DNA from 3 places in the Pseudomonas sp. LBUM1648 genome. Region 1 is predicted to be linked to each of the others. Evidence: predicted binding sites of a transcription regulator. Region 1 holds the regulator's gene; each other region holds the start of a gene.

Region 1 (4,150 bases):
GCGCCTGGGCTCTGCCGAACGATCAAGAGCAGCCAATCCGCATTCAGGCCGACGATGCCCAGCTGGACGACAAGAATGGCGTTGCCACTTATAAAGGCGACGTGATCATCACCCAGGGTTCGATGAAGGTTACCGGCAACACCGTAACCATCACCCGTACCCCGACCGGTGACATCGACGTGGTGACATCGGTGGGCAACCTGGCCTACTTCGAGCAACTGCAAACCGCTGGCGATACCAAACCTGTTCAGGGCTGGGGCGTGACGATCCAGTACCACGCTGCGCAAAATCGCGTCGTGCTGATCGATAAAGCCAAGGTTGTCGACAAGGACAACAACACCACCCAGGGCGAGAAAATCGTCTACGACACCGTGAAGAAACTGGCCAGCGCCGGCCGCGCTACCGGCAGCAAAGTCACCGAAGCGCGTCCGCGCATCGACATGGTGATCCAGCCGAAGAAGAAAACCGAAGAGAAAACCCAGTAATGGCAACTCTGAAAGCTCAGCACCTGGCCAAGGCCTATAAAAGCCGACAGGTCGTGCGTGACGTCAGCCTGTCGATCGACAGTGGCCAGATCGTCGGCCTGCTCGGCCCCAACGGTGCCGGCAAGACCACGTGCTTCTACATGATCGTCGGCTTGGTACAGGCCGATCAAGGCCGTGTGCTGATCGATGATCTGGACGTCAGCCACCAGCCGATGCACGGTCGCGCCAAGGCGGGTATCGGCTATCTGCCGCAAGAAGCGTCGATCTTCCGCAAACTGTCGGTGGCCGACAACATCATGGCCATCCTCGAGACCCGTCAGGAACTCGACAAGGCCGGCCGTCGCAAGGAGCTGGAAAGCCTGCTGCAGGAATTCCACATCAGCCACATTCGCGACAACCTCGGCATGAGCCTGTCCGGTGGTGAACGCCGACGGGTGGAAATCGCCCGCGCCCTGGCGACAGCACCGAAATTCATCCTGCTCGACGAACCGTTCGCCGGTGTCGACCCGATCTCGGTCGGCGACATCAAGCAGATCATCCATCATCTCAAGGCCAAGGGCATCGGTGTTCTGATCACCGACCACAACGTCCGTGAGACGCTGGACATCTGCGAAACCGCCTATATCGTCAACGACGGTCAGTTGATTGCCGAAGGCGATGCAGAAACCATCCTGGCCAACGATCTGGTCAAGGAAGTGTATCTGGGCCATGAATTCCGCCTGTAAGCCTGTTAGTGCCGAGTGAGCCGCCCGGGCGCTGTATCGATTCAAGCAGAATTTAATACGCTTTAATTGTTACAGCGCTCTAGGCAAACACTTCAGTTTCAGGCATATAATTTGCTTAAGTTTGGCGCTCCGGCGCCCTGTAGTGGATGGCGCATAGCGCCGGCGAATAAGGTGTTAAGCCCCTGCCATGAAACCATCGCTAGTCTTGAGAATGGGCCAGCAGCTGACGATGACACCGCAGCTGCAACAGGCTATCCGCCTGCTCCAATTGTCGACCCTGGATCTGCAACAGGAAATCCAGGAGGCCCTGGAATCCAATCCGATGCTCGAACGCCAGGAAGAAGGCGACGACTTCGACAACTCCGATCCTCTGGCCGACAACGCTGAACAGAAGCCCAACACCGAGATCCAGGAACCCTCCTATCAGGAAACCGCCCCGACGGTGGATAACCTAGAGGAAGGCGACTGGAGCGAACGCATCCCCAACGAGCTTCCGGTCGATACGGCCTGGGAAGACGTCTACCAGACTAGCGCCAGCAGCCTGCCCAGCAGCGACGATGACGAGTGGGACTTCACCACCCGTACCTCCGCCGGCGAAAGCCTGCAAAGCCACCTTCTGTGGCAACTTAACCTCGCGCCGATGTCCGACACCGATCGACTGATCGCCGTCACCCTGATCGATTGCATCAACAATCAGGGCTATCTGGACGAAACCCTCGAAGAGATCCTCGAAGCGTTCGATCCGGAACTGGACATCGAGCTGGACGAAATCGAAGCCGTTCTGCACCGCATCCAGCAATTCGAGCCTGCCGGCATCGGCGCCCGCAATCTTGGCGAATGCCTGCTGCTGCAACTACGCCAGTTGCCGGCCAAGACGCCTTGGCTGGCCGAAGCGAAACGTCTGGTCACCGATTATATCGACCTGCTGGGCAGCCGCGATTACAGCCAGTTGATGCGGCGCATGAAGCTCAAGGAAGACGAGTTGCGTCAGGTCATCGAGCTGGTGCAGAGCCTCAACCCGCGCCCGGGCTCGCAGATCGAATCGACTGAAGCCGAGTACGTCGTACCGGACGTCATCGTGCGCAAGGACAACGAGCGCTGGCTGGTCGAGCTGAATCAGGAGTCGGTGCCTCGCCTACGGGTCAACGCCCAGTACGCCGGCTTCGTGCGACGCGCCGATACCAGCGCCGACAACACCTTCATGCGCAATCAGTTGCAGGAAGCGCGCTGGTTCATCAAGAGCCTGCAAAGCCGCAACGAAACCCTGATGAAAGTTGCCACCCAGATCGTTGAGCATCAGCGCGGGTTTCTGGAATACGGCGATGAAGCCATGAAGCCGCTGGTCCTGCATGACATCGCTGAAGCGGTCGGCATGCACGAGTCGACGATTTCCCGGGTGACCACGCAAAAATTCATGCATACACCGCGCGGTATCTATGAATTGAAATACTTTTTTTCCAGCCACGTCAGCACCTCCGAAGGCGGTGAATGCTCGTCCACGGCGATCCGCGCGATCATCAAAAAACTGGTTGCCGCGGAAAATCAGAAAAAGCCGTTGAGTGACAGCAAGATCGCTGGTTTACTGGAGGCACAAGGCATTCAGGTGGCTCGCCGCACCGTCGCCAAGTACCGCGAGTCCCTAGGGATCGCGCCTTCCAGCGAACGCAAGCGGTTGATGTAAGCCACGTTACAGCGTTCCAGTGGCAGGCTTTTCGGCCTGCCGCTTTATGCACTGGCAACGAAGGAGAAGCTGTATGCAAGTCAACATCAGTGGACACCAACTGGAAGTGACCGAACCTCTGCGCACCTACATCAACGAGAAACTCGAACGATTGGAGCGCCATTTCGACAAGATTACCAACGTGCAAGTCACGATGTGTGTCGAAAAGCTGAAGCAGAAAATCGAAGCCACCTTGCATATTCCCGGCAGTGAAGTGGTCGCCAACGCGGAACATACCGATATGTACGCCGCGATCGACGCCCTGACCGACAAGCTGGATAAACAACTCAAAAAGCATAAGGAAAAGACCCAGAGCCTGCTCCAGGGCGCGACCGGTCGATAACCCCCCACTCCATGATCCGACTTGAAAGTATCCTGACCCCCGGCCGTTCCCTCGTGAACGTGCCGGGCGGCAGTAAAAAGAAAGCCCTCGAACAGATTGCCAATCTGATCGCCCGCGAAGTGCCGGCTCTGGAGATGCAAGATGTCTTCGAGGCCCTGATCGCTCGTGAGAAACTCGGTTCCACCGGTTTCGGCAACGGCATCGCCATTCCTCACTGCCGCCTCAAGGGATGCCAATCGCCTATCAGCGCCTTGATGCACCTTGAAGCCCCAATCGATTTCGACGCCATCGACGGTGCTCCGGTTGACCTGCTGTTCGTATTGCTGGTGCCTGAAGCTGCGACCGATGCGCATCTGGAATTGCTGCGTCAGATCGCCAGCATGCTTGATCGCAAGGACGTTCGCGAAAAATTGCGTAGTGCTTCGAGCAACGAAGCCTTGTATCAGGTCGTCGTGGACGAACAAAGCGGGCTCTAATCATGCGCTTGATCATCGTCAGTGGCCGTTCCGGCTCGGGCAAAAGTACGGCGTTGAATGTCCTTGAGGACAACGGCTACTACTGCATCGACAATTTGCCGGCGGGCCTGCTGCCGGAACTCGCAGAGCGCGCACTCATTCATACTGAACTGGCACAACCGCTGGTGGCAGTGTCGATCGATGCGCGTAATCTGCCGAGTCATCTGTCACGCTTCCCCGAGTTGCTGGAAGAAGTCCGCAGCCGCCACATCCAGTGCGATGTGTTGTATCTGGACGCTGACGAAGAAACTCTGCTCAAACGTTTCTCGGAAACCCGTCGTCGGCACCCGCTGAGCACCGCCAATCGGTCACTGGCTGAAGCCATCAACGATGAGACCGCCCTGCTCGGCCCGATTGCCGAT
Region 2 (4,150 bases), 1.2 Mb from region 1:
TCAGAGTCTGTTGCCACATACAGTTCTCCGCACATTCGGGGCGCATTCTAGCGCGCTCTGGGAAAAAACAAAGGCCCTAATATTCCTGCAACGGTGTAAGCCATTGCCCGCAGAAAAACACCCTTCGTAAACTCGACCAAAGCCGTACGAAAAATCCTTTCAGCTTGTCCTTCAATGACAAATTCCAGACAAAAAAATGCCCGGCGAACCGGGCAAGTTTTTTAGTGCGCGTAATTACAGGTTGTAGCCACGTTCGTTGTGTTGTGCCAGATCGAGGCCAACCGACTCTTCTTCCTCGGTTACACGCAGACCCATCACGGCGTCCAGAACCTTGAGGATGATGAAGGTGACGATCGCGGTGTAGATCACCGTGAAGCCAACGCCTTTAACCTGAATCCAGACTTGCGCGCCGATATCGGTAACGGTACCGAAACCACCCAGAGCCGGCGCCGCGAACACACCGGTCAGAATCGCGCCGAGGATACCGCCGATGCCGTGTACGCCGAATGCGTCGAGGGAATCGTCATAACCGAGTTTGCGTTTCAGGGTGGTGGCGCAAAAGAAGCACACCACGCCCGCCGCCAGACCGATCACCAGTGCGCCCATCGGGCCCACGGTACCGGCAGCCGGAGTAATCGCCACCAGACCGGCAACCACACCCGAGGCGATGCCCAGAGCACTTGGTTTGCCGTGGGTGACCCACTCAGCGAACATCCAGCCCAGCGCAGCCGCAGCGGTCGCGATCTGGGTGACCAGCATCGCCATGCCGGCGGTGCCATTGGCCGCCGCAGCGGAACCGGCGTTGAAGCCGAACCAGCCGACCCACAGCATCGCCGCGCCCATCAGGGTGTAACCGAGGTTGTGCGGTGCCATCGGGGTGGTCGGGAAGCCTTTGCGCTTGCCCAATACCAGGCAGGCAATCAGACCGGCCACACCCGCGTTGATGTGCACCACGGTGCCGCCCGCGAAGTCGAGCACGCCCCAGTCCCACATCAGGCCGCCGTTGCCGGACCAGACCATGTGCGCGATCGGTGCGTAAACCAGGGTGAACCAGATGCCCATGAAGATCAGCATCGCGGAGAACTTCATCCGCTCGGCGAACGCGCCGACGATCAGCGCCGGGGTGATGATCGCGAAGGTCATCTGGAAGGTGATGAACACCGCCTCAGGGAACAGCGCCGCTGGGCCGGTCAGGCTCGAAGGCGTGACACCGGCGAGGAACGCCTTGCCCATGCCGCCGAAGAACGAGTTGAAGTTGACGACGCCCTGCTCCATGCCGGTGGTGTCGAACGCAATGCTGTAGCCATAAATGACCCACAGGATGCTGATCAGACCGGTAATGGCGAAGCACTGCATCATCACGGAAAGAATGTTTTTCGAGCGAACCATGCCGCCGTAGAACAGCGCCAGGCCCGGGATGGTCATGAACAGCACGAGGGCTGTGGAGGTGAGCATCCAGGCGGTGTCGCCGGAATTGAGGACTGGGGCCGCCACTTCGTCTGCCGCCATTGCAAGGCTTGGCATTACGATGGACAACAGGGCTCCTAGCCCTGCGAATTTACGCAGAGTCATATTGTTTTCTCCTGGGGCGTTGGGTTTGTGGCGGCTTTTAAATCGCGTCGGTATCGGTTTCGCCGGTACGGATACGAATCGCCTGTTCCAGATTGACCACGAAGATCTTGCCGTCACCGATCTTGCCGGTGTTGGCAGCCTTGGTTATCGCCTCGATAACACGATCCAGATCCTTGTCGTCGATGGCCACGTCGATTTTCACCTTGGGCAGAAAATCGACCACATATTCCGCGCCGCGATACAGCTCGGTGTGACCCTTCTGCCGGCCGAAGCCTTTGACTTCAGTAACGGTAATGCCCTGCACGCCGATTTCGGACAGCGACTCGCGCACGTCGTCCAACTTGAACGGCTTGATGATGGCAGTGACTAGCTTCATGAAACTCTCTCCCGAATTGGTGGACTTGCCCCAGGAAAACAAACCCGACTCAAGTCTAAGCGCAGTGCCTGGCTTTGTAACGCATCGTCGGCCTTGACCGCCCGACTGACGCCAGCTAACCGCATCAGACGAAACTCCCCGTTCCGCCTGCCGCACTGCATTCGTCACAGCGACTGCATCAGTGCATGGGTCACAGGTGACTAAGCAGAAACCTTGCCATCTCGCCAAAACCCACTGATTTCAATCCCTTGGCCGCTGCCGCAGGCACTCCCGTGCAAAAGGCGTCGCGGATACGCACAACAACGGTGCGTCGCCGTCCGTCCGCCTGCGCGAAAAGCGTGCATCCCTGCCTGCGAGATTGACTATAGACACTGCGTGATACACTGCCTGCCATTGTTTTCAGGACATTCCCCATGCTCGCACCCAAAGACTTCCTCGACGCCTTGAGCGGCACCGCCTCCCGCCTGTTCAGCGGCGACACCCCGCTGCCGAAAGCCGAAATCGAAAGCCAGTTCAAGATGCTGCTGCAAAGTGCCTTCAGCAAACTCGATCTGGTGAGCCGGGAAGAGTTTGATAGTCAGATGGTCGTGCTGGCCCGCACTCGCGCCCGCCTCGAAAGCCTCGAAGCGAAAGTGGCCGATATGGAAGCGAAGCTGACTCCGCCAGCCGAGTAACCCTGCTCCCCCTGTAGGAGCTGCCGAAGGCTGCGATCTTTTGATCTTCAGCCCTTCAATCATCTCGGCAACGTCCTACAACCTGAGTGACCGCCGTCCGATTGCGTCGAAAAGCCCCGGTTCCTAAGCTCACCCGATGCTGAATGTTCAGCACCGGGTTTGGCGACCTGGATAGAGTTCGACGCATTGCGACTATGTTCGACCTTGGGACTTTTCCCATCTCGAATTATGGCGGCTGTGCGTGGGAGACCTTAGGGTCTGCCGGTTCCGGATTCACCGGTTCGCCAACCTGCGCATAGCTGCCACCCCTATCGTTTGGCGACGATCAGAGGCAGTTTTCTTCATTCGAATTCGAGAACTGCACCATGGAAGAAACCTATTTAAAGCCTTACCTCTTCACCCGCCACAAACTCCCCCTCCACGCCCTCCTCATCCAGAACCAACCCTGGTTCTGCGCCCGAGACCTGAGCCGCCTGCTGCACATCTACCTAAACGAACGCATGCTGCGAAAACTCGACTCCGACCAACACCAAACCCGCAAAACCCTGATCCACAACCAAATCGAAAACACCCTGCTGATCAGCGAATCCGGCGTCTACGCCCTCCTCGTCTACCACTACTGCCCCGAATACCGAGCCTTGCGCGAATGGCTCACCCACCAAGTCATCCCCACCCTGCGCGACACCCAACACCCCACCACAAGCGACGCCCACAACTGAGCCTACTCAACTGGCCGGACATGACATTGAGTTTGCTGCACTGGAATAACCAGCCGTGGATTCGGTTGCAGGATGTGCCGTTGATGATGGTGGAACGTGAAGAGCCGAAGCGCCCAATAACGGGGCCTTGGTGGAAAAGGGCTTCGCGGATGCTGCAATCGCTATAAGCCCGCATGCCTGAGCTGGGCCCTGCGCAAATCGTAAGTCGACTGAAGACTCATCCAGAACTCAGGCGTCGTGTTGAGATGAATGGCAAGTCTGATTGCCAAGTCGGCGTAGATCCTGAGCTGGCATTTCACAAGCTTTTCGATCTCACTTTCGGGCCATTTCGTGGGCATGGCCAAATCCATGACGGTCATGCCCATCGGCTTCATAAACTCCTTATTCAGAACCTCGCCCGGATGAATCGGGCGCATACCATTGCGGTTCATTTCTAGTCTCCAGAGGCTGCATTGAGCGGCCAAACTGGAGCATCCGACTCCGCGATACAAGACCGTCGAAACCCTTTCGCCGGCGTCCTACAACTATTAGGGCACGGCCCTACAAAAATCAGCGTCTGCGCCTGATTCCGTGAGTTGTTCCCTGTGATTACGCTGGTGGCTTTCGCCTGCGCTGGTCGATCCAACAAGTCGAATTGCAGACGAATCACATTGATCGCCAGACACTCTGGTTCTGGACCTCTCTTGTCTGACTTGCTCAAACTCAAAGAAAACACGCTGGTTCAGCACCCAGATGGCGGTTACATCTTCGGCACGATCCCCGATATGCCAAAGTTCGGCTTGCCAGGCGGGAAAATTTATTTGCGAGTA
Region 3 (4,150 bases), 740 kb from region 1:
GCTGTTCTTGCCGATCTGCGAGTTAGCGTTTTTGCTCGCCTGGGTTCTCTCGTTCAGGGTGATGGTGATGATGTCACCGACCCGGAACGCCTTGCGATCGCTGTACAGGTTCTGCTCGAAGCCGGCCTGATAGATCGAGCCGTTGTTGGCGGCCGCCGGCAACGGCGTGCGCGGCAACACCGGGGCGTAGTAAGGGTCATTGGGCTTGGGCGTCGGAGCGACGCAGCCCGCGAGCGAGACGACTCCACTCAATGCCAGAACAGATACGAAGCGATTCATGACCCTACCTCACGGTGTTGCAGGCGACCTCATGGCCGCCTCATAGACTTGATTACAGATTCTGCGTTACGAACGAGAGCATCTGGTCGGCGGTGGAGATCACCTTGGAGTTCATCTCGTAAGCGCGCTGAGTGGTGATCATGTTGACCATCTCTTCAACGGTGCTGACGTTGGACGTTTCCAGGGTGTTCTGCAGCGTGGTACCGAAACCGTTCAGGCCCGGAGTACCGACTTGCGGCGCGCCGGAAGCAGCGGTTTCCAGGAACAGGTTGTTGCCCACCGCTTGCAGGCCGGCCGGGTTGATGAAGTCGGCGGTTTGCAGGTTGCCAATCACTTGGGAAGCCGGGTTGCCGGCAACGGTGATCGATACGGTGCCGTCACGGCCGACGGTGAAGGTCTGGGCATCGTTCGGAATGACGATGGCTGGTTCCAGAGCGAAACCGCTGGCGTTGACGACCTGGCCATTGGAATCGAGGTGGAAAGTACCGTCACGGGTGTAGGACGTGGTGCCGTCCGGTTGCAGAATCTGGAAGAAACCGCGACCGTCAACGGCCAGGTCCAGCGGCTGTTCGGTGGTTTGCAGGCTGCCGGCGGTGAAGTTTTTCTGCGTGCCGACAATGCGCACACCGGTACCCACTTGCAGACCCGACGGCAGTTCGCTGTCCTGGGTCGACTGGGCGCCTGGCTGACGCTTGATCTGATACAGCAAGTCCTGGAACTCGGCGCGGTCACGTTTGAAACCCGTGGTCGAGACGTTTGCCAGGTTGTTGGAAATGGTGGTCAGGTTAGTGTCCTGGGCGGACAGACCGGTTTTGGCAACCCATAGAGCCGGAAGCATTCGATTCTCCTCGTGCGCCTGTTTTACGGCGCGACGTTCTGATAATTAGCTGATCTGCAAGACCCGAGCCATGGCCTGGTCGTCGTCTTTGGCGGTGTTCATCATCTTGACGTGCAACTCGAACTGCTTGGCCAGGGCCAGCACCGAAGTCATTTCTTCCACGGCATTGACGTTGCTCGACTCCAGGAAACCCGACACCAGTTTGACGTTGGCATCGATCGGCGCAGGCTGGCCGTCCTTGGTGTAGATCGAGCCGTCGAGGCCCTTGTTCATGTTCTTGATGTCCGGGTTGACCAGTTTGATCCGGTCGACTTCCGCCATGACGCGCGGGCCTTCGCCCATCGCACGAATACTGATGGTGCCGTCTTCGCCGACTTCAATCTGCTGCTCGGGTGGCACGGCGATCGGACCGCCATTGCCCATCACCGGCATACCGTTGCCGGCACGCAGGACGCCGAGGGCGTCGACATTCAGGCTGCCGGTGCGCACGTAGCTTTCGCCGCCGTTGGGATTCTGCACGGCGATCCAGCCATTGCCGGTCACGGCGACGTCGAGGTCACGGCCGGTCTGCACCAGCGAGCCTGGCGTGAAATCAGTGGCGGGCCGTTCGCTCAGGGCAAACGCGCGCGCCGGAAAGCTGTCACCGAACACCGGCATCGAACGCGCCTGCTCCAGGTCGCGCTGAAAACCGTTGGTGGAGATGTTCGCCAGGTTGTTGGCATGAGCCTTCTGCGCCAGTGCGTTCTGGCTGGCGCCGGTCATTGCCACATAAAGGTACTTGTCCACACTCTTTCCTCTGCATGCCGGACGTTTGCCGCCCACCGCTGTACTGCTGAGCCATAAGCAATTTGCAGACCAACTTTTTTCTGGCGGCTTGAGGCCCGGCAAACAAAGGACTTGAGGGGTATTGCGGGGAATTGGGAAATGTATCGAAGTCGAAAAACCGGCGGTGTTATGCCGCTTCGCGGCAATCGACCAAAAGATCGCAGCGTGCCGCAGCTCCTACAGGAATCCGCATTCCAACTCTAGAAGCTGCCGAAGGTTCGGGCCGCGTCCGGACGATCTTTCGATCTTAGGCTTCAGGCTCTTTGCCCACCTCATACTCACGCAACTTATTGGCAATGGTCGTATGCGAAACCCCGAGGCGCTTGCCCAATTGCCGACTGCTCGGGTGCTCGGAATACAGACGTTCCAGCACGGCCTTCTCAAACCGCCCGACGATCTCGTCCAGCCCACCTTCAAGGGAAAAATCGCCAAGCGGCTGACGCACGCCATAATCCGGCAGGCGAATATGCTCGGCCTTGACCGTGCCGCCATCACACAGCGACACCGCCTGAAACAGCACGTTCTCCAACTGCCGCACATTACCCGGCCAGTGATAATGACTGAGCCGATCCATGGCCGTCGGCGCCAGTTTTGGTAGCGAACAGCCGATCTGTCGACTGGCCTGATCAAGAAAGTGCTCGACCAGCGGCGTCAAACCGTCGAGGCATTCGCGCAGGGGTGGAATATGCAGCGAAAGCACGTTCAAGCGGTGGTACAAATCCTGACGAAACTCGCCGCGAGCGCACAACTCGGACAAGTCCACCTGTGTTGCGCAGATCACCCGCACATCCAGATAAACCTCTTCATCGCTGCCGACGCGACGGAAGCAGCCGTCCTGTAAGAAGCGCAGCAATTTCACCTGCAAGCGCGGGCTCATTTCGCCGACACCATCGAGAAACAGCGTGCCGCCCGCCGTCAACTCCAGCAGACCGAGCTTGCCTTCAGCGCGTGCGCCTTCGAAAGCACCGGGGCCATAGCCGAACAGCTCGGTCTCGGCCATCGACTCCGGCAGGCCGGCGCAGTTGAGCGCCATCAGCGGCGATTGTCCGCGCGGACTGGCGAGGTGACAGGCGCGTGCCAGCAACTCCTTGCCGGTGCCGGTTTCGCCTTCTATCAATAGAGGTGCATCGAGGGGCGCCATGCGACGCGCTTCGCGCACCACCGCCGCCATGACTTTCGAGCTTTGGAAGATGCTGTCGAAACCGCGCAACTCCTGCTTGCGCACGTTATAGATGCGCTCGCCGACACGGTCGGCGCGATGCAAGGTCAGCACCGCACCGGCCATGGCTTCGCTGTCGTCGTGCTCCGATTGCAGCGGAGCGATGTCGGCGAGAAAAACGTCGCCCTTGACCTTGACCCGCATGCCGTTGATTCGCGATTTATTGGCGCGCACCAGTTCCGGCAGGTCGAAATCTTCGGCGTAGCGGGACAGCGGAATCCCCGGCACCTCGTCGACGCGCACGCCGAGCAACTGCGCCGCCGCGCGGTTGGCGGCGACAATCGAGCCACCCATATCGATCGACAACACCGGAAATTCCAGCGCACCGAGCAGTGCGTTCAACTCCATGTGCCGCCGCTCGCTGGGCATCAGCCCTACCCGCTTGACGCCGAACACCCCGGCAATCGATTCGAACTTCGGGCGCAACGCCTGGAACTGGATGTTGATCAGGTTCGGGCAATGCAGATAGATCGCGTTGCCATGCTCACCACCAACCTCGCCGCGCGCGACGTTGATCCCGTACGCCACCAACAGGTTGAGAATGTCGCGCAGGATGCCGATGCGGTTTTGGCAGTGGACTTTGATACGCATATAAAAGGCCCGAAAACGATGATTAACCTGTAGGAGCGAGCCTGCTCGCGATGAGGCTAGCCCAGCCAACTTCCCCATTGACTGATACACAGCAATCGCGAGCAGGCTCACTCCTACAGGGGGGTTGCGCCAGACTTTTCTGTCGCAGCGCGCAGATAATTGTCAAGATTATGTGACAGCAATGACCCTTTTCAAACCTGCAAATCACTGCAAACGCGAGATATCCGTCAAAGCGTAACGATTACTTTACGAATTAAAGGGAAAATTCCTACGCGAAGGCGATTCAACCTGCTGCACATCAACGCGCTCTCGGGTAATTCTGAGTCCATCGCTGGACATAACAAGAACGAATTCCCCTAGCAGGAGAGCAGTATGAAGCAGACGCAATACGTGGCCCG

What was found. The regulator sigma-54, encoded in region 1, starts transcription at its own class of promoters, with help from an activator protein. The targets are predictions, from matches to a motif close to ANTGGCATNNANNTTGCTNT.
Positions count from the first base shown of each region.
Region 2: a site for sigma-54 is predicted at 2,150-2,169, ahead of glnK (P-II family nitrogen regulator). Genes of this name have one in related genera too.
Region 3: a site for sigma-54 is predicted at 1,958-1,977, ahead of ACA043_RS07880 (flagellar basal body rod protein FlgF). Genes of this name have one in related genera too.

Region 1 covers NZ_CP166808.1:983,425-987,574, reverse strand. Annotated here, with positions in the region: gene lptA (lipopolysaccharide transport periplasmic protein LptA) at 1-485, shown strand, start outside; gene lptB (LPS export ABC transporter ATP-binding protein) at 485-1,210, shown strand; gene ACA043_RS04270 (RNA polymerase factor sigma-54) at 1,398-2,891, shown strand; gene hpf (ribosome hibernation-promoting factor, HPF/YfiA family) at 2,965-3,273, shown strand; gene ptsN (PTS IIA-like nitrogen regulatory protein PtsN) at 3,285-3,749, shown strand; gene rapZ (RNase adapter RapZ) at 3,752-4,150, shown strand, end outside.
Region 2 covers NZ_CP166808.1:6,271,069-6,275,218, forward strand. Annotated here, with positions in the region: gene ACA043_RS28560 (secondary thiamine-phosphate synthase enzyme YjbQ) at 1-19, opposite strand, end outside; gene ACA043_RS28565 (ammonium transporter) at 235-1,572, opposite strand; gene glnK (P-II family nitrogen regulator) at 1,610-1,948, opposite strand; gene ACA043_RS28575 (accessory factor UbiK family protein) at 2,362-2,622, shown strand; partial or broken gene ACA043_RS28580 (BRO-N domain-containing protein) at 2,988-3,508, shown strand; gene ACA043_RS28585 (HigA family addiction module antitoxin) at 3,503-3,772, opposite strand; gene ACA043_RS28590 (hypothetical protein) at 4,025-4,150, shown strand, end outside.
Region 3 covers NZ_CP166808.1:1,719,255-1,723,404, reverse strand. Annotated here, with positions in the region: gene flgH (flagellar basal body L-ring protein FlgH) at 1-279, opposite strand, end outside; gene flgG (flagellar basal-body rod protein FlgG) at 332-1,117, opposite strand; gene ACA043_RS07880 (flagellar basal body rod protein FlgF) at 1,163-1,903, opposite strand; gene ACA043_RS07875 (sigma-54-dependent transcriptional regulator) at 2,190-3,752, opposite strand; gene phhA (phenylalanine 4-monooxygenase) at 4,125-4,150, shown strand, end outside.